2 regions of the Actinoplanes sp. NPDC026619 genome follow, and region 2 is predicted to be linked to the other one. Evidence: riboswitches for the same ligand, from Rfam matches in the RefSeq annotation. Region 2 holds a riboswitch; the other holds the start of a gene.
The links. A riboswitch is a leader RNA that binds a small molecule or an ion and turns the genes downstream of it on or off. The one in region 2 is predicted to bind S-adenosylmethionine.

Region 1: linked by a shared signal. The riboswitch ahead of AB0E90_RS38735 (aminotransferase class V-fold PLP-dependent enzyme) and the one ahead of thrC (threonine synthase) in region 2 are both predicted to bind S-adenosylmethionine.

The regions. Positions count from the first base shown of each region.
Region 1 covers NZ_JBEZYA010000024.1:21,171-35,270, forward strand. Annotated here, with positions in the region: gene AB0E90_RS38720 (DinB family protein) at 1-548, opposite strand, end outside; gene AB0E90_RS38725 (antibiotic biosynthesis monooxygenase) at 624-959, opposite strand; gene AB0E90_RS38730 (hypothetical protein) at 1,161-1,988, opposite strand; gene AB0E90_RS38735 (aminotransferase class V-fold PLP-dependent enzyme) at 2,059-3,405, opposite strand; SAM riboswitch class IV at 3,439-3,554, opposite strand; gene AB0E90_RS38740 (CBS domain-containing protein) at 3,910-4,347, opposite strand; gene AB0E90_RS38745 (hypothetical protein) at 4,528-5,859, opposite strand; gene AB0E90_RS38750 (ATP-grasp domain-containing protein) at 5,859-7,010, opposite strand; gene AB0E90_RS38755 (NAD(P)-binding domain-containing protein) at 7,010-8,173, opposite strand; gene AB0E90_RS38760 (helix-turn-helix domain-containing protein) at 8,309-9,286, opposite strand; gene AB0E90_RS38765 (alpha/beta hydrolase) at 9,296-10,264, opposite strand; gene AB0E90_RS38770 (helix-turn-helix domain-containing protein) at 10,352-10,939, opposite strand; gene AB0E90_RS38775 (glycoside hydrolase family 3 C-terminal domain-containing protein) at 11,012-13,165, shown strand; gene AB0E90_RS38780 (hypothetical protein) at 13,379-14,100, shown strand, end outside.
Region 2 covers NZ_JBEZYA010000007.1:221,245-235,344, forward strand. Annotated here, with positions in the region: gene nagA (N-acetylglucosamine-6-phosphate deacetylase) at 1-746, opposite strand, end outside; gene AB0E90_RS17935 (ROK family protein) at 746-1,657, opposite strand; gene AB0E90_RS17940 (sugar isomerase) at 1,654-2,577, opposite strand; gene AB0E90_RS17945 (DeoR/GlpR family DNA-binding transcription regulator) at 2,788-3,573, shown strand; gene AB0E90_RS17950 (ATP-binding cassette domain-containing protein) at 3,637-4,611, shown strand; gene AB0E90_RS17955 (ABC transporter permease subunit) at 4,608-5,615, shown strand; gene AB0E90_RS17960 (DUF3263 domain-containing protein) at 5,697-6,044, shown strand; gene AB0E90_RS17965 (AAA family ATPase) at 6,052-8,259, opposite strand; gene AB0E90_RS17970 (alpha/beta fold hydrolase) at 8,379-11,132, shown strand; gene AB0E90_RS17975 (ABC transporter permease subunit) at 11,129-11,983, shown strand; SAM riboswitch class I at 12,065-12,201, shown strand; gene thrC (threonine synthase) at 12,213-13,493, shown strand; gene AB0E90_RS17985 (GNAT family N-acetyltransferase) at 13,735-14,100, shown strand, end outside.

The DNA.
Region 1 (14,100 bases), on a different contig from region 2:
TCGGCACGCACCGCGAGGATCTCCGCGAAGACCGGCGGTTCCGCGCGGAAGATCGACATGTCGAAGCCCATCTCGTCGGCCCCGGTGAAGATCTGGCCGATCTCGTGGAACGGCTGTTGCACCCGCAGGATCGCGCCGCGGAGCCAGGCGTCGGTCGCCAGGACCAGGTGCCGCAGGGTCTGGGCCAAGGACCACTCGTCCTCGACGTGGGCGTCCACCAGGCCGGGCGGCGTGCCCGCCACCGTCGTCTGCCACGCGGACTGCACGGCGACCCAGCCCTCGCGCAGCCCCTCGAGCGTCTGCGCCTTCTGCAGCTCGCGGCCCGGGAACTGCCGGTTGAGCTCGGCATCCACGAGCGGCACCACGTCGACCCCGTTGACGAAGAGGCTGCCGAAGGACAGGTCGTGGCTGTCGATGTCGAGTCCGTCCACATCGACGCCGCGCATCGTCACACCGCTGACATCGCAGAATCGCAGGGCGGCGCCCTTGAAGCTGGCCTTGACGAAGGTCGCGCCTTCGAACTCCTTCGTGCCGGAATAGGTCGTCATCGCTCCATCATCGCGGCTGGCGGGGACAGTCGTGTGCCACCGACGCCAGTGGCCATATCGGCGTCGTACCGTCGGTCATGACCGCGTCGGACTCGATCCCCCGGCGGGCACATAGGTCCAGACCTCGCTGTGCACCCCGACCGGCGGCGGCGCGGGGTTGCCGCCGCGCTCGGCGGCTGAGCGGTGCCCGTGCGCGAAAGCCGGTGAACTGACCCATGCCTGGAATGCCTCCTCATCACGCCAGCGGGTGACCACGAGCCACGTCGTCCGCTCGTCGGCCGGCTGGAGCAACTCGAAGCCTTCGAAACCGTCCTGGTCATCCACGGCGCCGGCCCGCGCGGCAAAACGGCGTGCCAGCTCGTCGCCGCTGTCTGCCGGCACGGTGATGGCGTTGATCTTGACGATGGTCATGGTCCGAGTCTCTCAGGCCGGCGTCGCCGGCCGGGACGGACCCAGCGGGATACGACCCGGCGCTTTCTGCCCGTGAACGCCCGCCGGGGTCTGATCGCCAAGCTGGAGCGGCTACACCGAGCGGCCCTTGCCGAGCTGGATCGGCTCACCAGACGCAGTTCCCGGCCGGATGATCAACCCGCATGCCCCGGCTTCAGGGCGTCACCTGGATCGGTGCCGCAGGCGCAACGCCAGGGCATATCCCCAGCCGATCAACCCGAGGCCGGTCAACAGCTTGAAGATCATGTACGCCTCCCACGGCGCTCCGGGCACGTCCGGTGGAATCGCCGCTGAGGGGCGGAGCAGTTGTGAGATCGCTGCGGCCGTCGGAAGCGCCAGCAGAGCGCCCCCGGACCAGGCCGGCACGTTCCAGGGCCGGCGACCGACGTGCCGGGCGGTGAACCTCAGCGCCACCCATCCGCCGATCAGCAGCCCGACGATGCCGCCGACCAGCGCCAACTCCCGCACCGCAGTGGGCTCGGGATGCTGGAAGACAATGCCGTCGCCGCCGTACGAAGTGTCGTGGAAGACGGCCATCTCCACGCCGTGACGACGCGCGGTTACGAACTCCACGGTTTGAGCATCGCTGAGCCGTTTGGCACCTGAGTTCGGCAGGATCCGCCAGCCGGTCCGCGCCAGGGTTTCGCGAACCGCCGAGATGTCCGTCACCGGCACTGTCACCAGTGCCGATCCGCCGTCGTACTCGTCGTCGGTGATCAGCAGACTGACCCAGTCAGGCATCCGGTCGCCGAAAGTCACGTCCCACCGCTCGACCTCACCGACCGTAGCCGCCGGTAGTACCTCGCCGACGATCTCCGTCATCTGCTGATCGCTGGGCAGAGGATCGGCGTTCCGCCATCCCACCCATGTGCCGATCGAGGCCAGCGCGCCCGCGAACATGACCGCCACCCAGAGCACCGCGCCCCAGCGCAGCGCTCGGTGCCGCATCTGGTGACCGGCACGGTGCGCGTCCGTGGCGAGAATCGACATGCCGGCACCTTAGATCAACCAGATCTACGCCGAGCTCCATGATCCTGGCGCGTAGATGTCCGCGGTCTTCCTACCTCAGCACTGATTGCAGGGCGGCCAGCAGGCAGTCGATGTCGGCCGGGGTGGTGCCCAAGCCGAAGCTGATGCGCAGCAGGCCGCCATCGCAGCCGTTGTTGCCGGTGGCGCCGGTCAATCGGCGGACCAGCGGGTGGGCGCAGAACAGGCCGGCGCGGACGCCGATGCCGAATTCGTCGGCCAGGCGTGTCGCCACGCCGGACGGGTCGTGGCCCGGGAGCGACAACGATACGATTCCCACACGCTCGCTCCGCGGTCCGAAGATGCTCACCTCGGACACGCCAGTCACATACCGCAAGCCGTCGCGCAGCTGGGTCAGCAGTTGTTGCTCACGGTCGTGCAGCTCGGCTCGGTCGGCCTCGGTCAAGGCCGCACAGACCGCTGCCAAGGACACCGCACCCAGCAGGTTCGGCGTGCCGCCCTCGTGCCTCGCCGGGCCGGCCTGCCAGCGGACGTCGCCGATCGTGTCGCCGACTGCGGCGCTCGCTCCGCCGCCGGCCAGGTAGGGCGGAGCCCCGTCCAGCCAGTCGGCGCGGCCGGCAAGCACGCCTGCGCCGAACGGGGCGTAGAGCTTGTGGCCGGAGAGCGCGACGTAGTCGGCGCCGATCTCGCGCAGGTCGATCGGCCGGTGCGGGGCCAGTTGGGCGGCGTCGACGACGATGCGGGCGCCGTGGGAGTGCGCGACCTCGGCCAAGGCCGTGATCGGCCACAGCTCGCCGGTCACGTTGCTGGCACCGGTCACCGCCAGCAGCACGGGGCGGCGGCCAGCCGGCACGGAGCCACCCAGGCCGGCGGCCGCGAACTGGGAACCACCCACGGCGGCCGACGCGGATCCTGAGTCGCGCACGGCCGTGTAGGCGGAATCACGGGCGGCGGGTGCGGAGACCTGGTCGGCGGCGGACTCGGTGGCGCGGAGGGCGGTTAAGGCGCGGTCGACGGCTGCTACGGCCTCTTCCGGGCTGGTGGGGGCGGGCAGGCGGAGTTGGTTGGGCCAGGGCAGGAGGTTGGCGTGGTGCTCGCCGTCGAAGAGGACGGTGGTGGTGCCTGGCGGGAGGGCGCGGGCCAGCAGGTTCAGCGCGTCCGTGGTGTTGCGGGTGAAGACGACGTGGTCGCTGGGGCGACAGCCGAGGAAGGAGGCGATGACGGCGCGGGCGCGCTCGTATTCCAGGGTGGAGGTCTGCGAGCGGGGGCCGGTGCCGCGGTGCACGCTGCCGTAGCTGGGGAGCAGGGCGTTCACGGCGTCGGCGGCGGCTCGGACGCAGGGCGCGGTGGCGGCGTAGTCGAGGTGCACGAAACCGGCGCCGATGACGTCGAGGTCGGTGGTGTGGACGGCAAGGGACATGGCAGACCTCTGCGAGGATCAGGGACCCAGGAGGGTCCGCGCTTGCCCGCGTCGGTCGACGCCGGGCCCGGTCCTCACCCGGGGCACCCCATCGCGAACGCAAGGGTTGCCGGTCAGCAAGCCGGGGCTACGCGCTGACACTCATGACCTGCCCGACACGTTAGCAGCCACCCACCCGCTTCGCTGACGCATGGGCCGAGTGGTCCAGCCCACACGGCCGGGCCGAGAAACCCCAGTCCAGCAGCGTTGTGCCAGCTCCGGCGGGCCTCCGCCGCACCCCGGCGGGCCGGTCGGCCCGTCAAGGCAGGCCGACGGTCCGAGCGGCGCGCGAGGGGTTCGGTGGGGTCGAGAATCGCCGGCCTCACTCGCTGCTCGATTCGGCGGCCGAAGCACCCGGGCGGAAACGCGTCCGCCGACTGCGAACGCCGGATTCCTTCGGGCGAGGCCAGGCTCGGCTGCCGCCCACCCGGCGGAACGGCATGGTCGCCGGGTGGGTGGTGGGCGTCAGACTCGTTCGCCGGTGATGTAGCCGGTCAGGCTGCTTCGTTCGGCTTCCAGCTCGTCGATGCGGTTCTTCACCACGTCGCCGATGCTCACCACGCCCTTGAGGGCGCCGTTCTCGACCACCGGCACGTGGCGGAAGCGGTTGTCGGTCATCAGGCGCTCTACTTCTTCGATGGGGGCCTCGGGAGCGACCGAGCGCACCTGCACCGTGTGGATGTTCGACACCGGTTCGGTCAGGACGGCGGCGCCTCGGGCGGCCAGGGCGCGCACCACGTCGCGCTCACTGACGATGCCGTCGACGCGGGCGCCGTCGGCTGAGACGATCAGGGCGCCGATCTTGTGTTCGGCCAGGAGGGTCAGCAGCTGGGTCACGTCTGCGGTGGGTTGTACCGTGACGACTCGGTCGCCCTTGACGCGGAGAATGTCGCTGATACGCATCTTTGCTCCCCATCTCGTGCCGGTCCGCGAAAAGCCGCCTGGCGGGCCGCCCAAGGACGGAGTGCCCCGCCACGTTGCGGGCATATGCCTAGAGATGCAGTCAATCACGTCCTGATGTCAAGGGCGTCAACATGACAAGCCCTCTCACGTGCGCGATCCGGCAAGCGCAGGCGCGGCCGGTCACTGCGGGTTGGTGAGGGCTGGGGTGCCTGGGCGGCAGAGGTGAACGGTGCCTTCGGTGCTGGCTGGGCCCTCGATCGTCCAGCCGGCCGGAGATCTGGTCACCGTGGAGACCGCTCGGCGTTGCCACCAGGCGGCGGCTTCGGCGGGCAGGGGGCGCCACGCGGTGGGGTCGTCGTGGAACTTGTCCAGCAGCTGGCGGTAGCCGTCGGTCACGCGTGGGTCGGTGGCGTAGTCGGGGTGGGTGAGGATCAGGGCCAGGCCGCTCCGGTCGCGCAGGTGGGTGGCCTTGTCGAGCCAGAGCGTTGCGTCCTGGTGCTGGAGGATGGCGAACAGGGTGTGGTCCATCGGCAGGGTGATCGGCAGCTCGACCATGTCGCCGGGGGCGCCCGGGGAGCCGATGAAGTAGGGCAGGTAGCTGAGGCTGCCGCCGGGGCGCGGCTCGTACGGGGCGGTGTCGTGGTAGGAGCTGTCGTAGGCGAAACCCAGCTCCGGCATCCACCTCCAGGTGCGCTGGGTGGCGGGTGCGCGGAATCCGGCGGCCTGCCACCTCTCGGCGTACACCCGGATGGTGGGAAGCCGGCGCCGGAGCAGCCGGCGTGAGCCGAGGTCGCGGCCGTCGTGTCGCAGGCCGTGAACGCCGATTTCGCAGCCCTCGGCCCGCAGCGCGGTCAGGACTCCGTCGGGGGTGCGGTAGCGCAGGGGCACGAAGTTCCACGAGGAGCGGTGGCCGGCGGCGCGTTCGATGTCGCGCAGGACCTCGATGTTGGCCAGGCCGGCGGCGGTCTCGACGTCGTGGGTCAGCACCAGGGCCCAGGTGTGGCCGCCGGGCCACAGGCCGAGCCACGGCACCGGGCGGCCGGCGAACGTCGCGACCAGCTGGAACATCCACTCGTGGAAATCGTGCAGCGCGGTCTCGACCGGGAAGGCCGGGAAGGTGGCCTGCTCCTGCACCCGGGTGAACGCCTGCCGCAGCCGGATCTGCGCGGGTCGCGGGATCGCCGGGCGGAGCAGGTAATAGAGGCGCACGAGCGCCGCCCGCACGGCCGATCGGTCCTGGTAGTGCTCGCTCCAATAGCGCCACATGACCTCGCCGGGGTCGAAGGGCAGCGCGAACGGGGACGAGGACGGCGCCGTGTGGTGCGCGAAGATCGGGATGCCGTCGATCACCTGCCGGCCCAGCACTCCCCCGGCCGACGGCCAGGTCAGCAACGGGCCGTCGGTGCCGGCCAGGCGGAGAGCGTGCCGGCCGGGCGGGGTCAGGAACTGCATGATCCGGTACGGGACACGGAAGTAGTCGAAGAACGCGAACGGCGCCGTGGCTTCGAACATCACAGACCACGCTTCACGGCCAGGTACGGCAACAGGGCGAGCTCGTAGAGGCCGGGGAGCGGATCGCGCCGGGAGAAGACCGCCTCGGTGTCGATGCCGCGCAGCGTGCGCAGGTATGGCGCCGGGCGCGCCCGATCGACGACGGCGTTGGGCACGTCGGTCGCCAGCCGGATCCATGACACGCCGCTGCGCGCCACGCCGGGCGGCACCGGCCGGCCGATCTGATCGCGGAACAACAGGTACGGGAAGTCGACGCCGGCGGCCCGCCCGAGCGAGTGGTAACCCCAGGTCCGCGCATTGACGTCGAGCAGTTTGAATTCGCCGTCGCGCGGGTCCAGCTTGAATTCCACCTCGACCAGCCCGTAGTAGCCGATCTCGCGCAGGAAGGTGAGCGACGGCGCTTCCAGCGCGGGCAGCGGCACGGTCTGCACGAACGTGCTGGCCCGGCCGAAGTCGGACGGGTGCTGCCGGGTCCGCCGCACCGTCATGCTCGCCACCGCGGCGCCGTCGCGGACGAACGCGCAGTACGAGAACTGCCCGTCGCCCGGGATCATCTCCTGCACGAGGATCTCGCCGGCCGGCACGATCTCGGCCGCTCGCGTGAACTGCCGCCGCAGTGATGGCAGCGAGTCGGCCCGCCACGCCTTGGCCCGGGTCGCGTAGAAGAAGTTCTCCTTGATGGCCGGCTTGATGATCACCGGGGCGGAGAGGTCGACCTCGTCGAGGTCGGCGACCGACAGCGGGAACCAGGTGCGTGGCGACGCCACCCCAAGTTTCTGGGCCATCCGGTAGGTCTCGCGCTTGTCCCAGGCCGTCCGCACGCAGTCCCACGGCGGCGCCGGGATGCGCCAGCTGCGGGCGAGCAGCGACCGGTGCCGGCTGAGGGCGGCCACATTTTCGTCGCGGGTCGGGAACACCACCCAGCCGTCGAGATCGCCGAACCGGGCGCGGGCCAGCGACAGCGCGTCGAGCACGTCGGTGTCCGAGCGCAGGCTCGGCACCCGCACCGACGCGCCGGTCCACCGCGAGGCGGCGGCGATGGAGCGTTCGTCGTCCACGACGACGGTCGGGATGCCGTGCTCGCCGAGGCTGCGGACGATGCCGAGCCCCTGGTAGTCACCGCCGAGCACCACGGCACCGGGTGACCGCATCACTGCCGCCGGCCCGCGATCCGCCCGGCGACGGCCCGGCTCGCGAACCAGCCGCCCGACACGAACCGCATGATCGGCCCGAAGCTCCACGCGGCGGGCGCGCCGGCGAAGTGCAGGCCGGGAACGGTCGACTCGAGGCCCGGCCCGAGCACCGGGTAGCCCTCCACCCGGCGCACCGACCGGATCAGCTCGGGCGCAAGGAACGGGTAGTGGGTGATGTCGACCTGATAGCCGGTGCCGTAGATCAGGTGGCTGCCGGTGACGACGTCGCCGCCGGCCGACTCGACCCGGATCTGCTTGCCGTCGGCCGAGACCGACGCCGACCGCACCGGGAAGCCGAGCCGGATCGGCACCTCGCGCAGCCGGGAGATGAGCCACTCCGCGCCGGCCGGCCGGATGGCCCGCCGGGCGGCCGGTGTCTGCACCGACCGGGGCAGCCGCCGGAACAGCGACGGGGCGGCCACCACTCGGGACAGGCCGAGCGGCCCGACGTCGGTGGGCGCGTAGAACAGCGGTTTGGCCCGGCCGAGCATGCGCTGATATTTCCCGCCGTGCAGCCAGGTGAGCTGGTCGCGGCGGACCAGCACCTCCACCTCGGCGCCGGACTCGTGCAGGAGCGCGGCCGATTCGAGCGCGCTCTGCCCGCCCCCGACGACGATCACCCGCTCCCCCTTGAAGCGGCTGAAATCGCGGTGCTCACTGGCATGGGTGGCGAGCGGCAGGCCCGCGAACGGCGCCGGGCGGCGGGCGAAGGGCGCGATCCCGGCCGCCACCACGACGCGCCCGGCCCGCAGCGACGAGCCGTCGCCGAAGGACAGCGTGAAGCCGTCCCCCACCCGCGTCACGGTGCGGACCGCGCGGCGGTCCACCTCCGGCGCGACCTGCGACTGCACCCATTCGCCGTACGCGACGAAGTTTTCCAGCGGCACCGGCTTGCCGAACTCCGCGCCGGTTGCGGCCACATAGGCGTCCAGGGACACCGGCCCCCGATAGTCCGCGATGGACGTGGCGGTCCAGTTCGACCGGAGGAGCATGCCTTCCGGCATGTCCTTCCAGAAGGACATCGGCTCGCCTATCACCCGGTGTTCCACGCCGGCACCACTCAGCGCGGCGGCGACCGCCAATCCGTACGGCCCCGCGCCGAGAACTGCCACGTCGGTCATGACGCGATCCCCCCTGATCGACATTCGTCGACATCGTCGGGACCCAGCATCACCTATCCGTAAGCGGGGCAACACCGTCCGTGAGTCCAAAGCGGATTCACACGCTCGGTTTAAGCGAACGATCTTTCATTTGTGCTAAGCGGGATGGCGGCGCAGGCGGCGCAACGTCAGGGCTACCTGGAGGCGCAGGCGGCCGGCCGGGGTCGTGATCGGCCAGCCGAGCAGGTGGGCGGCCTGGGCGATGCGGTCCTGCAGCGTCGAGTGGTGCAGCCGCAGCGTGGTGGCGGCGGCGCGCAGGCTGACGGCGTCGGCGAACGCGTACAGCGTGGACAGGACCCACGGCGCGGCGGCGGTGGCGTGTTCGAGCGCGCTCAGGTCGGGCACCTCGGTGTCGGCGGGCAGCGACGCGAGCACCGCGAGGGCGCCCAGCGAGTCGTGCTGGACGACGGTCGGGCCCGGGTCCTCGGGGGTGCCGTCGGCCGCGAAGCGCAGGGCCACCCGGGCCGCCGCGTAGGAGGCCGGCAGCTCGGCCGGGGCGACCGACGGCCCGATGCCGGCGCGGGCGAAGGCGACGGCGGCGCCCGGCCCGAGCAGCGCCGGCCCGGACGGCAGGGCCACCGCGCGCACGCCGGCGGCCGCGGCCAGGTGGAGTTTGTGGAGGGCCTGGTCGCGTACGTCAGAAGGAGCTGACGCATCGACGATCAGCTCGACCAGCGCGGGGTCGGCCGCGGGCACGCGGCCGCGCGTGCGATCAAGGACCGCACGCGCGGCGCCGGCGGCGCGTTCCAAGATCATGGCTTCGACCGGGCCGGGCTCACCGGCACGCTCCAGCGCCAGCGTGGCCGAGCCGTCCGGGACCACGAGGGTACGCATCCAGCGGTCATCGCCGGGCCCCGGCAGCGGAGCGGCGTTGCCGTCCGGGTCGACCCGGACGTGGACCCGGCGACCGTGGTCGTCGAGCCGGGCCGCACAGCCGGCCAGCACGGCGGCGCCACGGACGATCGCCTGCAGGCCCGCCCTGGTCTCGGTGAGACTGTCGAAGTACGAGATCACTCGCAGCGCGGCGCCCGCGTCGGCGTCGAGAGCCGCCAGCCGCACTGCGAGATCCCGCACGACGCCCCCTTACGAGAACAACCGGTTGAGCCAGCGTACCCGCGCGTTGCGGGCATCCTGGCTGATCGCGGCGGCCGGCGCCATCATGTCGAAGCCGTGGAAACCGCCCGGCCAGACGTGCAGTTCGGCCTGGCCGCCGGCCTGCCAGATCCGGGTCGCGTAGGCGACGTCCTCGTCGCGGAACGTCTCGGCCGAGCCGACGTCGATGAACGCCGGCGGCAGGCCGGACAGGTCGGCCGCGCGAGCCGGCGCCGCATAGGGCGAGACGTCCGGCCCGCCGTGCCGGTCGCCGAGCAGCGCCGACCAGCCCATCCGGTTGGCCTCGCGGTCCCACACGCCGAGCCCGGCCATCTGGATCGCCGAGACGGTGTCGTTGCGGTCGTCGAGCATCGGGCACATCAGCATCTGCCCGAGCAGCGCCGGGCCGCCCTCGTCCCGGGCGCGCAGGGCCAGCCCGGCGGCCAGACCGCCGCCCGCGCTGCCACCGGCAACGATCAACCGGCTCGGGTCGAAGCCGAGTTCGGCGGCGTGCTCGGCGGTCCACTTCAGGCCGGCGTAGCAGTCGTCGATCGGGCCCGGGTCGGGCGTCTCCGGCGCGAGCCGGTATTCCACCGAGACGACGACCAGGCCGAACTCGGCCGCCCAGTCCAGGAGCCCGTCAACGCCCATCCGCCGGTTGCCGAGCACCATGCCGCCGCCGTGGGTGTGATAAACGCAGCCGAGGGCGCCCTCGACCGAGGTCGGCGTGCAGATCAGCAGCGTGATGTCCGGATCGTCGCCGAGCCCGGGCACCTGGCGCTCCTCGACGGTGAACGCGCCGTCGCGACGCAGCTCTTCGTCGGTCAGCGCGGGAAACGCTCCGCCGCCCCGGGCCTCGGCGATGCTGTCGAGGCTGAAGGGCGGGAGCATCTCGCTGATCACGCCGAGGGCGGCGGCCAGCTCAGGGTCGAACGGTGGCGGCGGGAGAGTCTGAGTCACGGCGAACCTCCTGGTGGACGGGAATGTGACCGCTGTCACCCAGGATGCGTCCGCTCGTCGCCTCGCCCGAGCGCCATCCGGCGGAATCTACCCGCCAGTTGGCGGGTCCACGTCGCGGAAGAGCACGCCGGCCGCCGCTTCCCACTGCGTGACCAGGTCGATCTCGGCCGGATTGCGCAACCAGTGCACCTGCAGGCCGTCCATCATCGCGGCGATCCGGACGGCCAGCCCGGCCGGGTCGGGCGCTCGCCCCTCGAGCATCTGGCACAGCCCGTCCAGGGTCTTCCGCTGGCGGGCCGCGAAGTAGTCGTGCGCGGGGTGGCCGGGGGTCAGCGACTCGGCCTCGAGCACGGCGAACAGCCGGACGATCTCGGGCTGCCCGGCGTTGCGCCGCACCAGCGCCGCGCACAGCTCGCGGGGCTCGTCGCTGCTCGTCTCGTCGAGCGCGCGCCGGTCCGCCCGGTCGCGGTCGTCGAGGACGGCGAGCAGCAGGCCGTCCTTGGATCCGACGTGATGCAGCAGGCCGGGCACGGTGAGCCCGCAGTCGTCGGCCACGTCCTGCATCGACAGGCCCCAGAAACCGCGCTCGGCGATCAGCCGTGCGGTGACGTCGATGATCTGCCGGCGCCTCTCGGCGGCGGGCAGGCGGAGCCGTTCACGCCGGATCACACGCATAGCTCCTTCACAGCGGGTAAGTCTATGTTGCAGAATACTTATTACTTAGTAGGTACTCAGTAAGGATCGCACATGGAACTCAACGAACAGGCCGCCATCACCAGTGGCAGCGCCTTCTGGTCCACCACGGCCGCCGGTGACGTTCCGGCGATCACTCTGACCGACGGCCCGCACGGCGTACGCCTGCAGGTCGCCGACGCCGACGACATCCTCGCCGGGCAGCCGGCCACGTGCTTCCCGCCGGCCGTCGCGTCCGGCTCGACCTGGGATCCCGAGCTGCTGCGCCGGATGGGCGAGGCGCTCGCGCAGGAGTGCCGGGCGATGGGCGTGCACGTGCTGCTCGGGCCCGGCATCAACCTCAAGCGCACCCCGCTCGGCGGCCGCAACTTCGAGTACTTCAGCGAGGACCCGCTGGTCGCCGGGGTGCTCGCCACGGCGTGGGTGCAGGGCATCCAGAGCGGCGGCGTCGGCGCGTCGCTGAAGCACTTCGCGGTCAACAGCCAGGAGACGGACCGGATGCGGGTCAGCGCCGACGTCGACGAGCGCACGCTGCGTGAGCTCTACCTGCGGGCGTTCCAGCGGGTGGTGACGCAGGCCCAGCCGTGGACCGTGATGTGCGCCTACAACCGCATCAACGGCGTGTACGCCAGCCAGAATCACTTCCTGCTGACCGAGGTGCTCCGCGACGAGTGGGGTTTCGAGGGTCTCGTGATGTCGGACTGGGGCGCCGTGGTGGATCGGGTCGAGGCGGTCCGCGCCGGGCTCGACCTGACCATGCCCGGCCCGGACGACTCCGGCGACCGGGAGCTGATCGCCGCCGTGCGGGACGGCCGGCTCCCCGCCGACACTCTCGCGACGTCGGCCGGCCGGGTCGAGGCCCTGGTCGGCAAGGCCCTCGGCGCTGCCAGGACCGACTATGACGCCGACGCCCACCACGCCCTGGCCCGCGAGATCGCCGCCCGCGGCATCGTCCTGCTCAAGAACGAGGGCGCGGTCCTGCCGCTGAACCCGGCGCAGACCATCGCGGTGATCGGCGAGTCCGCCCGCACTCCGCGTTACCAGGGTGGCGGTAGCTCACAGATCACCCCGACCCGGCTCGATGACGCGCTGTCCGCACTGGAGGCGGCCGCGCCCGGCCGGATCCGCTTCAGCGCCGACGACGCCGAGATCGCCCGGGACGCCGACGTAGCCGTGGTGTTCGCGGCGACGGCCAACGAGACGGAGGGCGCCGACCGGGAGTCGCTCGACCTGCCCGCCGCCGAGCTGGCCCGGATCTCACGGGTGGCTGCCGCCAACCCCCGCACCGTGGTCGTCCTCTCCAACGGCGCCGTCGTCCGCACCACCCCGTGGGAGGCGAGCGTGGCCGGCGTGGTCGAGGGCTGGCTGCTCGGCCAGGCCGGCGGCAGCGCCCTCGCCGACGTGCTGTTCGGCGCGGTCAACCCGTCCGGCCGGCTCACCGAGACGATCCCGCTGCGGCTGCAGGACCACCCGTCCTACCTGGACTTCCCGGGCGAGGCCGGGCACGTCCGCTACGGCGAGGGCATCCACGTCGGCTACCGCGGGTTCGACGCCCGCGAGCAGGAGGTCGCCTACCCGTTCGGCTTCGGCCTCTCCTACACCACGTTCAGTTATGGCCAGGCGGCCGCGACCGTCACGCCCGGTGGCATCGAGATCTCACTCGACGTGACGAACACGGGCGACCGCGATGGCCGCGAGGTGGTCCAGGCGTACGTCAGCCTCGGCTCTTCCCGGGTCTCTCGCGCCCCGCGCGAGTTGAAGGCCTTCGCCAATGTCGAGATCAAGGCCGGCGAGACCGTCGCCGTCAAGATGCACATCGACCGCGCCGACCTGGCCTACTGGGAGATCCGCCTGAACCGCTGGGTGGTCGAGGCCGGCACCTACGAGATCGCCGTCGGCTCCTCCTCCCGCGATCTGCACACCACGGCCACGGTGGAGATCGCGGGCGACGAGGCGCGCATTCCGCTCACCCCGGAGTCCACCATTGCCGAATGGCTTTCCGACCCGCGCGGCGCCGAGATCCTCGGCGACGTGTTCGCCAAGATGGCGGCCGAGGCCAGCGGCGGCATGGCCGGCGCGCTGACCGCCGACCCGGCGATGATGCAGATGGCGGCCGGTTTCCCGCTGACCCGCCTGACCATGTTCATCCCCGGCAGCCTGTTCACCCCCGAGGCCCTGCAGGAACTCGCCGACGCGGCAAACAACTGACGATTTCGATTCTGTACGGCCTTGGGTCGAGCCCGAACGTGACTCAAGGCCGGAAGTCGGCGTTGGTGGCCAGTTCCAGCAGAAACGGGTCGTGCTCATCAGGTGCACGGTCCCGTTGCGCATCTCGGCGTCGAAGACGATGACCGGCCAGCGGCTCGGGTCCATCACCACCGGCAGCCAGCACACCGGACCACCGCCGTCGAGGTCGGCCCAGTGCAGCACGCCCCGGTCCTCGGGCCACACCGTCCCGGGCGGTCCGCCACCGGCCTTGCGCTCCTTGCGGACCCGGCGCAGGAGTTTCTGGTAGGACGCCAGGAAGTCGAGGCGTCCGCCGGGCGCGGCCACCGTGACCGGGCCGACGCGGACGTTGCCGAACACCTCGATGAGATGCTGGTAGTCCTCCGGCGGCGGATAACCCACGTGGCCCTGCACCTTCATCCAATCGTCCAGCCAGCGCCGGGTCGTGATCGGGTCCGGTGTGATCAGCCCGCGCAGTTGTTCCACGCAATCGGCCGGGCCGATCAGCTCCCGGCCCTCGGCCGCGCCGTTCCAGTACGCCTCATCCGGCGCGTTGAGCGTGGCCCCGGATCGACTGCCGTCATTGCCGAAGAACTCGGGCGGCTGCACGTGATCGGCAACGTGTTCCAGAAACGCGCTCGGGGACGGCTGGTTGATGACCGCGCGCAGGAAGTCGGCCGTGGAGAGTTGGTGCACCTCCCACTCGTTTCCATGACTGCCGCACACCACGACCGGCCACCGATCCGGATCGTCGTCCTCGGTCAGCCAGCAGATGAGGAAGTCGAAGCCGACCACGGCCCACGGCACCAGACCGCCCGGCTCCGGGTACAACCGATAGGGCAGTTCGTCGCTCTCGAGCATCTCGGCGCATGCGGTGACCTGCTCCGCGAACTCCCCCGCATCGCATTCGGCGGGGT
Region 2 (14,100 bases):
CGCGCCGGGCCCGCGGTCTTCGCGGCGAACGCGAGCATGCCCGGATGCAGGTGGATGTTGTCGGCGATCAGCTCGCACACGGCGGTCGAGGCGAGCAGGCCGATCACCGGGCCGGGCTCGCGGTGGTGCGGCGGGCGCATGCCGTTGAACAGGTGGGTGCCGACGGTCGCGCCCGCGGCCACGCCGGCCTGCGCTTGCGCGTACGAGGCATCGGTGTGCCCGACCGCGGCGACCACCGCATGCTCGCGCAGGAAAGCGATGGCCTCCAGGGCGCCCGGCAGCTCGGGGGCGACGGTCACCATGCGTACCGCTCCGTCGCCGATCTTGATCAGCGCGGACAGCTCCTCGATCGACGGGTCCCGGAGGAACTCCGGGTTCTGCGCGCCGCAGCGCGCCCCGGAGAGGTACGGACCTTCGAAGTGCACGCCGGCGAGCACGCCCGCGCGCACCAAGGGCAAAAAGGCGGCGGTGGCGTCGCGCATCAGGTCGAACGGGGAGCTGACCAGGCTGGCCAGCATGGTCGTGGTGCCGTGCGCGAGGTGGAAGGCCGCGGCTTTCCGCGCCTCGGCGGCGTCGCCGGTGGTGAACGTGTGACCACCGCCGCCGTGACAATGCAGATCGACGAAGCCGGGCACGATGATGTCGTCACCGGCCCGCTCGTCCTCGGTGATCGCGCCGATCACCGAGCCGTCGAGGTCGAGGTGTCCGGCGACGACGCCGCCGGGCCGGACGATCTGACCGCTGATCAACTCTTCTCCAGGTGATCCAGGGCGAGCAGGGCGGCGCCGAGGCAGCCGGCGGTATCGCCGAGCTGGGCTTTCACCATCCGGGGCATCCGGTGGAAGGTGATCCGCCGTTCCAGTTCGCTCGTCAGCGGCGTCAACAGGGTGTCGCCGGCTTCGGCGAGGCCGCCGCCGAGAACCAGGACGTCCACGTCATATAGCGCCTGAGCGGTAAGCAGACCGTCGGCCAGCGCGTCGATGGCTTCATGCCACACCTGAAGAGCGGCCGGATCTTTGTTGAGTCGCGCGACGACGTCAGATGCCGTCGCCTCAGAATTGCCGGTTATCTCGGCATAACGCCGGCCGATCGCTCGGGCCGAGGTGATCGACTCCAGACAACCGCGCGCCCCGCACCCGCACGGATTGCCGCCGGGCCGCACCACGATGTGGCCCAGCTCGCCGGCCGCACCGTGCGCCCCGCCATAGGCGGAACCGTCGACCACCAGCGCCGCCGCGATGCCGGTGCCGATCGCCACGAACAGCACGTGCCCCTCGCCCCGGCCGGCGCCGAGGCGGGCCTCGGCGATTCCGCCGACCCGGACGTCGTGGCCGAGCGCGGCGGGCAGCCCCAGCCTTTCGGTGATCAACTTCCGCAGCGGTACGTCGCGGAAGCCCACGTTCGACGACCAGACCGCGACGCCGTTCTCCTCGTCGATGACGCCCGGGACAGCGACGCCGACGGCGATCGGGTGCTCCGCCCGCTTCGCCAGGTTCGCGGCGATCTCCAGGATGTTCTCGGTGACCGCCTCGGGCCCGCGGGCGGCCAGCGTCGGGTGCCGCTCCTCGTGCAGGACGGTTCCGTCCGGCCGGACCAGCGCGCACTTCATGCCCGTTCCGCCGACGTCGAGCGCAACGACGACGCCGTCGGTGTTCACGCCAGGACTACCGAGCGGGTCAGGTTCCGTGGGTTGTCCGGGTCGAGGCCCTGACTGGTGGCGAGCAACACCGCCACCCGCTGGGCCAGCACCAGGTCGGCCATCGGGTCGAGCGGGGCGCGGCCGCCGCACCAACTGCCCAGCGCCGCGTAACCGCCGTGGTGGCGGCTGTGCACGAACAGCGCGCCAGTTGCCTCCACGTCGTCGGCCAGGCCCACCGGGACCTCGCCGAACGCCCACACCACCCGGCGCGGCGCGGCGATCGAGATCGGGCCGTGCCGGTAGTCCATCGCCGGGTACGCCTCGGCCCAGAACATGGCGGCCTCGCGGCACTTCAGCGCCGCCTCCTCGGCCAGCCCGACCGTCCAGCCACGGCCCAGGAAGGTGATCTGCTCGGCCAGCGCCGGGTGCACCGGCAGCGGCAGGCGCACCGCCACCTCGGCATCGGCGGCGACCGACTCGATGTCCTCACCCAGGTGGGCGCGCAGCAGCGCCAGCACGCTGGTGGCGAAGCGGGTCTGCACCACCGACTGCTCGTCGGCGAAGTCCAGCACGATCGTGTCGGTGGCGGCGACCGCGGCCGGCTGGGCCGAATCCGTGGTGATCACCGTCGCCGGCGTCCGCCCGCCGAGGCCGTTCAGCAGCTCGACGACCTCGGTCGTGGTGCCCGAGCGGGTGATCGCGACCACCCGGTCGTAGCGGCGGTGGTGCGGGAACTCGGAGGCCTGGAACGCGTCGGTCTCGCCGTGGCCGGCCTGCTCGCGCAGTGACGCGTACGCCTTGGCCATGAACCACGACGTGCCGCAACCGACCACCGCGACGCGCTCGCCGCGGACCGGCAGGCCCGCGGAGTCGGAAAGCTTCGCCGCCATCCGCCAGCAGTCGGGCTGGCTGGCGATCTCCGCCTTGACGTACGTCATGACACACCCTTCGTTCTTTGCGGGCAGGTCGCATCGTCGCGGCTGCGCATTCGCGCGCGGTTCCCGGCACTTTCGAGCGATATTCTGCGCGGAGGTCAGCCACGGACGCAACCGTCATCCCCCGACCGCGCAGCGCCCGAGCTTTGCTTCCCGGCCTTTCGCGCACTAATGTGCACACACTTATCACGGAACGTGCATCGGGAGTGGTTGGTGGACCGGTACGCGCGGTGGAATGCCCTGCTCGAGTTACTCACGGAGACCGGCCGGGTCAGCGTCGAGGACGCCTCCGTGCGCCTCGACGTCTCCCAGGCCACCATCCGCCGTGACTTCGACCAGCTGGCCCAGCAGCAGATGATCACCAGAACCCGCGGTGGCGCCGTTGCCAACGGAGTCTCCTACGACCTGCCGTTACGGTATAAATCGGCCAAGCATTCGGCGGAGAAGCAACGCATCGGTGAGGCCGCCGCCGGCTTGGTCACCCCGGGAACGGTAGTCGGCCTCAACGGCGGAACGACCGTGACTGAAGTCGCCCGCGCACTGGCCGTTCGGCCCGACTTGAACACCGGCGGCGAGGGCTCCCAGCTGACGGTGGTCACGAACGCCCTGAACATCGCGAACGAGCTGCTGGTCCGCTCCCGTATGAAGATCGTCGTGGCCGGCGGCGTGGTGCGCCCGCAGTCGTTCGAGGTGGTCGGCCCGCTGGGCGGCGCCCTGCTCAACGAGGTAACCCTGGACATCGTCCTGCTGGGCGTGGACGCCCTCGACGTCGAGCTGGGCGCGGCCTCACACCACGAGGGCGAGGCGGCGATGAACAGCCTGATGGTCGCGCGAGCAAAGCGAGTCGTCGTGATCGCCGACTCGTCCAAGCTGGGCGGCCACGCCTTCGCCCGAATCTGCCCGATAACCAGAGTCGACACCCTGGTAACCGACTCCGGCGCCCCACCCACCACAGTCGCCGCCTTCCGAGAGGCAGGCGTAACCGTCATCTGCGCCTGACGGGGTGGATCTTCGGCGGCAAGGCTGGGCAGATATTGACGTTGCTGCCTAGAGTCTCGCGGCATGGACGCCGTACTCGAGATAGCTGGGCTGCAGAAGACCTATCGCGGCCGGAAAGGTGTGCGCCGGGCGCTTGATGGCTTTGACATGGTTGTCGAGGCCGGGCAGGTGCACGGGTTCCTCGGGCCCAACGGGTCGGGGAAGACCACCACGTTGCGGACCCTGCTGGGGCTGATCCGGGCCAACGGTGGTCGCATGGCGATCCTCGGTCAGGAGGTGCCGGCGCATCTGCCGTCGGTGGCGGGGCAGATCGGGGCGATCGTGGAGAGCCCGCAGTTCTTCGGGAACTTCACCGCCTGGGACACGCTGTCTCTGCTTGCCGACGCGGGCGGGGTGCGGCGGCAGCGGGTCGACGCGGTGCTGGAGCTGGTCGGGCTCAAGGATCGGGCCAAGGAGCGGGTGCGCACCTATTCGCTCGGCATGAAGCAGCGGCTCGCGGTGGCGTCGGCGCTGCTCAAGGAGCCGAAGCTGCTGATTCTCGACGAGCCGGCCAACGGGCTCGACCCGGGTGGCATCCGGGAGATGCGCACGCTGATGCGCACCCTGTCCGAGTCGGGCATGACCGTGCTGCTCTCCAGCCACATTCTTGGTGAGATCCAGCTGATCTGCGACTCCGTGACGATCATCGCGGCCGGTAGGCGGGTGGCGGCCGGGTCGGTCGCGGACGTGCTGGCCACGCACACGTCGTCGTCGGTCAAGGTGCGGCTGGAGCCGGGGGTCGACCTGCTCAACGCGGCCGAGGTGCTGCGCGGCAAGGGCGCCCAGGTGGAGCTCGACACCGACTTCCTCACGGTCGGCAACGCCAGCAACCCGGCGCAGATCACTCGGATCCTCGCCGAGCAGCAGATCTACGTCAGTGAGCTGACGCCGGTGTCGGCCGACCTGGAGAGCGTTTTCCTCGAGCTCACCGGCACGGCGCCGGTCGAGGGACAGAACCGTCAGGTGGACCAGGTGGCAGCAGCGGGGTGGGGTCAGTGAGTCTGTACAAGGCCGAAACGCGCCGGCTGGTCAAGCGGCGGTTCACGAAGCTGTTCACGATCGGCGCGCTGCTGATCCTGGCGGCCGTGGCGGTGGGGGTCTTCCTCACCAACGAGAAGGTGGGGCCGAGCCAGATCGCCGAGGCGACCGCGCACGCCCAGGCCGACTACAAGCAGGCGGTGGAGCGGACCGAGCAGGAGAAGACGACCTGCGAGTCGGTGCAGGGCACGGCCCGCGCCGCCGACTACCCGCCGAACTGCGAGTTCGCGCTGCCGGCCGAGTCGGACTTCAACCCCGAGTGGTACATGCCGCCGACCTTCGACCTGAAAGAGAACTTCGGGGACATGGTGACGACCATGGCGGCGGTGCTGGCGCTGGTCGCGTTCGTGATCGGCGCGTCCTACGTGGGCGCCGAGTGGAGCAGCGGCGGCATGATGAACCTGCTGCTCTGGCGGCCCCGCCGCTTGCAGGTGCTGTCCACCAAGCTGTCCGCGCTGCTGGTCGGCATGACCGCGCTGACCATCGTGGTGGCGGCGGCTTGGACGGCCATCTTCTACGGCATCGCTAAGACCCGCGGCGTCACGACCGGGATGACCTCCGGGGTGTGGCAGTCGACCGCGCTGATGGAGCTGCGGGCGCTGGTTCTGGTGCTGGTGGCGGGCGCGCTCGGGTTCGGGCTGGCGTCGCTGGGCCGGCACACCGCGATGGCGCTGGGTGTCGCGATCGGGGTGATCGTGGTCTTCCAGTTCGGGGTGGGCGCGGTGCTGTCGATCGCCAACGTCAAGTTCCCGGAGCTATACCTCGCGCCGTTCTGGATCGTCGCGTGGATGACCAAGAAGTACACGTCCGAGGACTACAACTCCTGCAACTTCGACGTGACCGGCGGCTGTCAGCCGGAAACGCTCACGATCACCTGGCAGATGGCGGGCAGCGCGCTCGCGATCGTCGTGGTTCTCGTTGTGGGTGCGGCAATGTGGACAATGCGTAAGCGGGACATAACGTGAGGTAGCGTCGAGCTGCCCATGCGCGGGGGTCGTCGGCAACATATGCTGCTGGCGGCCCCTCGCCTTCGTTTTTGGAGCACCATGCAGCCCGCCGCCGCGGACCCGTCCGAAGAGTCCACCCAGCACATTCCGGCACCGCGGACGGCCGAGCAGGAACCGCCTGACAAATCGGAATTGTCCGATGAGGGCGCTATCAAAACCGGGCTCACCGACCGCGAGCGCGACATCCTTGCCTTCGAGGCCAAGTGGTGGAAGCACGCGGGCGCCAAGGAGCAGGCCATCCGCGACAACTTCAGCCTCTCCTCGACCCGCTATTACCAGGTGCTCAACGCCCTGCTCGACAAGCCCGAAGCCACCGAGCACGACCCGGTCCTGGTCGGCCGCCTGCGCCGGCTGCGTGCCACGAGGGCACGCACCCGCCGTCGCTGATCAGGTTTCAGCCAGGCTGATGAGTGGAGGCGTACGCCTCGAGCCAGGCCACCTGCTCCGGGTCAAGTGAGGCCCGCACCCGCTTCCGCGCGGCTTCGACGTTCGCCGCCGTGACCGTCGAAGCGTCCAGCGAGTCCCGCATGGCTGCCAGCGCCGACTCGCGGATCAGCGCCGCACAATCGGCCGCCGAGAACCCGTCGAGCGCCGCCGCCAGCTCATCGAGGTCGACCGCCTCGTCGAGCGGCACCGCCTTGGCGGTGGCCCGCAGGATCGCGGCCCGGGCGGAAGCGTCCGGCGGCGGCACGTAGACGAGCCGCTCCAGCCGCCCCGGCCGCAGCAGCGCCGGATCGATCAGGTCGGGCCGGTTGGTCGCCCCGATCACCACGACGTTGCGCAGGTCCTCGACCCCGTCCAGTTCGGTGAGCAGGGCGGCCACCACGCGGTCGGTGGTGCCGCCGTCGGTCGCCTGCCCGCGGGTGGGCGCCAGCGCGTCGACCTCATCGAGGAACACCAGCGTGGGCGCCGCCTCGCGGGCTCGCCGGAAGAGCTCCCGCACCGCCCGCTCGCTGTCACCCACCCACTTGCTGAGCAGCTCGGCGCCCTTGACCGACAGCACGTTGGCTTTCCCGGTGCCGGCGATCGCCTTGACCAGATAGGTCTTCCCGCAGCCCGGCGGCCCGTAGAGCAGCACCCCGCGAGGTGGCGACACGCCGAGCCGGGCGAACGTGTCCGGGTAGGTCAGCGGCCACAGCACCGACTCGGTGAGCACCTGCTTGACCTCGACCAGGTCGCCGACGTCGTCGAGGGTCACGGCGGCGACCTCGAGGGTCGACTCGGACATCGAGGTCGGGCGGACGACGTCGAGCGCGGCCTCGAAATCGGCCATGGTCACGCTGGGCGATTCGGCGTCCTTCTGGCGAAGGGCCGCCCGAACCCCCGCTTCGCGAGCGAGAGCGCCGAGGTCGGCGGCGACAAATCCGGGTGTACGGCCGGAGACGTCATCCAGGCGTACGTCCTCGGCGAGCGGCATGCCGCGAGTGAGCACGCTCAACTGTTCCCGCCGCATCGCCGCGTCCGGCAGGGGTACCGCCAGCTGCACGGCGAGCAGGTCAGGCGCGCGCAGGGCCGGATCGACCGACTCGGGCCGGCTGGTCGTGCAGACCACCGCCACCCCGGCGCGGACGAGCTGCTCGATCATCTGGCGGAAGACGGTGGAGATGGGCCCCGGCTCGTCGCGCGGGGCGAGCGCCTCGACGTCGGTGAAGAGCAGCACGGCCGGCCCCGGGGCGGACGCGTCCTCGGCCAGCGCCCGCAGCCGGCCGGCGGCCGCATCGTTGGTGAGCGCCGCCAGCGAGGGCGACCAGACCTGCAGGACCCGCGCACCGACCTGGGCGGCGACCGCCCGGACCAGGGCGGACTTGCCCGACCCGGACGGACCGGAGATCAGCACACCGAGCGACACCGTGGTGCGCAGCCGGGCCAGCACCTCGCCGTGGTGGAAGCCGAGGTCGAGCAGTTCCTCCAGCTCCTTGGCCTGGGCGCGAAGCCCGGGCAGGTCGTCCAGGCTCGGCGGGGGCACCTCGGGGTCGGTGGTCGCGGGTGCGCTCGCGGCCACCGCCACCGTGCCGGTCGAGCCGCCGGCCGTGAAGTGCCCGCCGGCCCAGCCCACCACCGTGTCCGGGCTGACCAGGGCGCCGTCGGTCTCGTCGACGGCGGTGACCCGCAGCAGGGCGCTGGTGAAGTTGTAGCCCAGCCGGTTCTTCAGGCTGGTGACCGCATCGACCTGCGCGCGATGGTCGCCGGGCAGCACGTCCTGCGGCAGCAGCGAGACGTCGTCGCCGGCGCTGACCACCTTGCCGAGCAGGGCGAGCCGCAGCATCTCGGGCGAGACCAGGGCGGCGATCTCGGACGGGTCGCTGAGCGTGACCCGGCGCGCATGCACCAGCGGCAGCTTGCTGAGGATGACCTTGCCGCCGTCGCGCAGGCCGAGATTGCCGATGATCAGTTCGTCGGCGTAGAGCAGCTCGCGGCTGGCGTCGGCCGTCTTGGTGGGTATCGCCCGGCAGGCAGTCGTGTGCCGGCCGGTCAGGCGGACCGGATCGCCGGGTTTGATCTCGTGGGCCGCCATCAACGCGGGGTGCAGCCGCACGACGCCGCGCCGGGCGTCCAGCGGCGCCGACTGCGTGGTGACGATCAGTGTCAGTTCATCGGCCACCGCGAGATGTCCCCCGTCGTCAGGATGCCGTTTCGATGTTGTGCACCCACGCTATCGCTGACACGCCCGCTGAGACGCTTCACAGCAGAGGCTCAGACGCAGCCGGATAGCTTTGCCGCATGTCACTGTCGAGCCGGCTGCGCCGTGCGCTGCCCCGGCCTACCCGCCGCCGTGTCGTCTCCGGCTCGGTGGTCCTCGTCCTGGTCGCGGCCCTGATCGGCTGGGTGGTGTGGCCCGATCGGCCCGGCTGGACCAGCGCCGACGAGCAGATCACGGTGAAGACCGGGCCGGCCGGCGCGGAGAGTGTCGACCTGGACGCCCGGCTGTACCTTCCTCGCGATCGAAGCGGGAAGGTGCCGGCGGTGCTGCTCGCGCACGGGTTCGGCGGCACCAAGGACTCGGTGAGCGACAACGCCGAAGAGCTGGCCGACCGTGGCTACGCGGTGCTGACCTGGACCGCGCAGGGCTTCGGCCGCAGCGGCGGCCAGATCCACCTGGACAGCCCCGACTACGAGGTGCGCGACGCGCAGGGCCTGCTCGACTGGCTGGCCGCCCGGCCGGAGATCCAGCTGGACGCGACCGGCGACCCGCGGGTGGGCGTGGTCGGTGGCTCCTACGGCGGCGCGCTGGCATTGCTGCTGGCCGGGCAGGACCCCCGGGTCGACGCGATCGTCCCGTCGATCACCTGGAACGACCTGACCAACGTCTTCCTGCAGCAGTCGGCGGCCACTACCGCGAGCGGTGTCTTCAAGAAGGGCTGGGCCGGCCTCTACTTCGGCAACGGCGCGGCCACGCTCACCCCGAACGCGCCGGTGCCGGCCGGGCAGGACCCGGCCTGCGGGCGGTTCGCGGCCGATGTCTGCGCGGCCTACCTGCAGCTCGCCACGGCCGGCACGGCCGACGCGGCGACGACCGCTCTGCTGCGCAAGTCGAGCCCGGCCACCGTGCTCGACCAGATCAAGGCGCCGACCCTGCTGATCCAGGGCGCGGTCGACACGCTCTTCCCGCTCGCCGAGGGCGACGCGAACGCCAAGGGCATCGCCGCGACCGGCACACCGGTGAAGGTCGCCTGGTTCACCGGCGGCCACGACGGCGGCGCCGGCCCGCAGACCGACCAGGACCGGGTGAAATACCTGACCGTGCAGTGGCTCGACCACTACGTGAAGGGCGAAGGCAAGGCGCCGTCGGACGACTTCACCTACTCCCGGGTGGCCGGCTTCAGCGCGCTCGACCGGGGCCTCGTGACCAACGGTTACTCGACGAAGGCGTACCCAAGCCTCGGCGGAACCGGAAGCACCCAGGTCTCCCTCGCCGGGCCGGCGCAGCCGGTCGCGAACCCGCCGAACGGCAACCCGGCCGCCCTTTCCTCGCTGCCCGGCGCCGGCAGCCGCCTGAGCGAGCTGCTCGGCGGGGTCGCCGCCGACATCCCCGGCCAGTACGCGACGTTCGAATCCACCCCGGTGACCAGCGCGATCGAGGTGGCCGGCGCGCCGGCCGTGCAGCTGCGCGTGGCGTCGCCGACCGGTGAGGCCACGGTCTTCGTCAAGCTCTACGACGTCGACGAGTCGGGCGCCGAGACGCTCAGCGCCGGTCTGGTCGCGCCGGTCCGGCTCACCGGCCTGCCGGCCTCGATCGATGCGGCCCAGCCGGTCACCGTGACGCTGCCGGCGATCGTCCGGCGGATCGACTCCGGGCACACCGTGCGGGTCGTGGTCGCCACCAGTGACCAGGCGTTCCTCAGCCCGGCGAAGCCGATCACCTACACCGTCCAGCTCGGCACCCAACTCACCCTGCCGACCGTGGTGGGCACGCCGATCGCCAACCCGCAGACGGTGTGGCGCTGGGTGCTGGGCGGCCTGCTGGTGGCGATCGCGCTGGGTCTCGCGGTGGTCCTGCTCGTGCGGCGCGGCCTGCGGCGCCGGCGGCACGACGAGGTTCTTTCCGACTTCGCGGACACGCCGCTGGTGGTTCGGGGGCTGCGGAAGGCGTACGGCGATGGCTTCGTCGCTGTTGAAGAGGTCAGCTTCTCGGTGGAGCGTGGCCAGGTCGTGGGCCTGCTCGGGCCGAACGGCGCGGGCAAGACGACCACGCTGCGGGTGCTGATGGGGCTGACCATGCCGACCGGCGGCGACGCGCTGGTGTTCGGCCACCGGCTGATGCCGGGCGCGCCGATCCTGTCCCGGGTGGGCGCGCTGGTCGAAGGCCCCGGCTTCCTGCCGCATCTGAGCGGCTACGAAAACCTGAAGGCCTACTGGCTCGCGACCGGGCGGCCGGAGGCGGACGCGCACTTCGACGAGGCGCTGCGGATCGCCGGCCTGGGCGACTCGGTGCACCGCAAGACCAAGAAGTACAGCCACGGCATGCGCCAGCGGCTGGCCATCGCCCAGGCCATGCTCGGCCTGCCCGAGCTGCTGGTGCTGGACGAGCCGACCGACGGCCTCGACCCGCCGCAGATCGCCGAGATGCGCCGGGTGCTCAAGCGCTACGCCACCGACGGGCGGGCGGTGCTGGTCTCCAGCCACCTGCTCGCCGAGGTGGAGCAGACCTGCACGCACGCGGTGGTGGTCAACAAGGGCCGGATCGTGGCGTCCGGGCCGGTCGAGGACATCGTCGGGGAGTCGCCCTCGGTGCAGATCGAGGTCTCCGACGTACCGGCGGCATCTTTGATCTTGGAAAAACTGGGGGTCAGATCGGTGCTTCCGGACGGTCCGTCCGGGCTGATCGTGGACATGAACGGCACGTCCCGCTCCGAGGCGGTGGCGTCGCTGGTCCGGGCCGGCGTCGACGTGGATCGCGTGGTCCCGCGCCGGCGACTTGAAGATGCCTTCCTCGCGCTGGTCGGGGACAACTCGCGGGGGAGTGGAGACCGATGAGCGCGGTAACGGGCTATCGGGCGTCGGCGACCATGCCGATCTGGGCCGAGGTGCGGCGGCAGGCGTCGCGGCGGCGGACCCAGCTCGCGCTCGGCTTCATGGCGCTGCTGCCGATCATCATCCTGGTCGCGTTCGAGTTCGGCGGCGGCAACGGCGACGACGAGAACAACGGCGGGGCGTTCGGCAGCCTGGTCGACCTGGCCACCTCGGGCGGCCTGAACTTCGCGCTGTTCTGCCTTGCGGTGTCGGCCGGCTTCCTGCTGGTCGTGGTGGTCGCGCTGTTCTGCGGCGACCCGGTGGCCAGCGAGGCCAGCTGGGGCAGCCTGCGCTACCTGCTGGCCATCCCGGTGCCCCGGGTCCGTCTGCTGGCCGTGAAGCTGGTGGTCGCGCTCGGCTACTCGCTGCTGGCGCTGCTGATCCTGGCCGGGACCGGCCTGCTGGTCGGCACCCTGCGCTACGGCTGGCATCCGCTGGGCAGCACCATCGCGGCCGCCATCCCGGCCGGTGAGGGCCTGCTGCGGTTGGCCGGCATCGTCGCGTACCTCGCGGTGATCATGTTGGTGGTGGCCGGCCTGGCCTTCCTGCTGTCGGTGCTGACCGACGCGGCGCTGGGCGCGGTGGGCGGCGCGGTGCTGCTCTGGATCCTCTCCAGCATCCTCGACCAGATCACCGCGCTGGGCAGCGTGCGCACCCTGCTGCCGACCCACTTCAGCGACGCCTGGCTGGGCCTGCTTTCCACTCCGGCGCAGGTGGATGACCTGGTCAAGGGCGCGATCGCGGCGATCTGTTACGCCACCGTCTTCTGGTCGCTGGCGTTCTGGCGCTTCACCCGCAAGGACATCACCTCGTAGGGGTTGTGCCGCTCACACCTCGGGATTCTGCTGGCGCAGAGGGCCCAAGGCCGACGTAAGGTGTTGGAAACACAACTGAATACCTCATCCAGAGGGGCAGAGGGAACGGCCCTGTGAAGCCCCGGCAACCACCGTGCATGTCTCGAAGAAGAGGCCGCGCTCGGCAGGTGCTAATTCCGTCCTCGCCGCGGCAGATTGCCGCCGGGGAAAGATGAGAGGGAAGGCCTCGATGACGTCTGCCGTCAGCACACCCACTGTTACCGATTCCCCGGCCCGCGGCCTCGTCTGCCGCGCCTGTGGCGCCGAATATCCGCTCGTCGCGCAGCACGCGTGTTACGAGTGTTTCGGCCCGCTCGAGGTGGCCTACGACCAGGCCGCACTTGCGCGGGTAACCCGTGAGCAGATCGAGGCCGGCCCGCAGAACATCTGGCGTTACGCCGGTCTGCTTCCGGCCGGCCAGGACCCGGCCACCCGGGTGACCCTCGACCCCGGCCTGACCCCGCTGGTCAGCGCGCCCGCCCTGGCCGCCGCCGTCGGCCTGCGCGCCCCGCTGTTCGTCAAGGACGACTCGGCCAACCCGACCCACTCGTTCAAGGACCGGGTCGTCTCGGTGGCGCTCACCGCCGCCCGCGGCCTCGGCTTCACCCGCTTCGCCTGCGCCTCGACCGGCAACCTGGCCAACTCGGTCGCCGCCCACGCCGCTCGGGCCGGTGTGCCGAGCATCGTCTTCATCCCGCACGACCTCGAGCCGGGCAAGATCATCACCACCGCGGTGTACGGCGGGGAACTGGTCGCCATCGAGGGCTCCTACGACGACGTCAACCGGCTCTGCGGCGAACTGGTCGAGACCGACGAGTTCGAGGACACCGCGTTCGTCAACGTGAACGTGCGCCCGTTCTACGCCGAGGGCTCCAAGACGCTCGGTTACGAGGTCGCCGAGCAGCTCGGCTGGCGCATCCCGGCCCAGGTCGTCATCCCGATGGCCTCCGGCGAGCTGCTCACCAAGGTGGACAAAGCCTTCACCGAGCTGGTCGAGATCGGCCTGGTCACCGCGCCCGAGGGCGGCTGGGCCGTGTTCGGCGCCCAGTCGGCCGGCTGCAACCCGATCGCGACGGCGTTGCAGAACGACACCGATCAGATCATTCCGGTCAAGCCGACCGGCATCGCCAAGTCGCTGAACATCGGCGACCCGGCCGCCGGGGCGTACGCGATCGAGGCCGTCCGCCGCACCGGTGGCTGGATGGACTACGCCGACGACGACGAGATCCGCGAGGGCATCCGGCTACTGGCCGAGACGACCGGCGTCTTCGCCGAGACGGCCGGCGGCACCACGGTGGCCGTGCTCAAGAAGCTGGTCGCGAGCGGCAAGCTCGACCCGGAGAAGGAGACGGTCGTCTTCAATACCGGTGAGGGGCTCAAGACGCTGGACGCGGTGGCCGAGCTGGTCGGGCCGACTCATCGGATCAAACCGTCGCTGAAGGGCGCTCGCGAGGCCGGCCTGCTTGGATAACTCTCGGTAACCACTACTCTGCCTTAAGTTGAAGATTCCATCCGCAGAGGACTTGCGCACCGATCTCAGTGTCGGCAGGATGCTCTCTGCGGGAGGGCCGACGCCGTACGCGGCCCCTCACCTTCGAGCTTGGCGACAATCTCTCGAGGTGCCCAACGACCCAGTGCCGGAGGCGCTGTGCGTTCGTCCTCCCGACCAAAATCGTTTGGTTTCATGGCCGCTGCCCGGCAGGGTGGCGGCCATGTCCGTCTCTATCGGTCCGCTCGTGTCGCCCGATGACGCCTATGAGATCGACTCGGCCTGCATGGCGCACGACCGGGCCGACCTCCCGATCCAGAGTCGCGAGGTGTTCGCGGCCCGGGTGACCACGCCGCCCGCGGGCCACACCTCGGAATACTTCCTCGCCCGCCTCGACGGTGCGCCGGCCGGCTACCTCGAGATGATGTACCCGCAGGTCGACAACCTCGGCAACGCGCACGTCGAGCTGCTGGTGACGCCACCGCTCCGGCGGCGCGGGGTGGGTCGCGAGCTCTATGAGGTGGCCGTCGAGCGCGCCCGGTCGCAGGGGCGGGTGCGGCTGCTCGGCCAGTCGGTCAAGCAGCCGTCG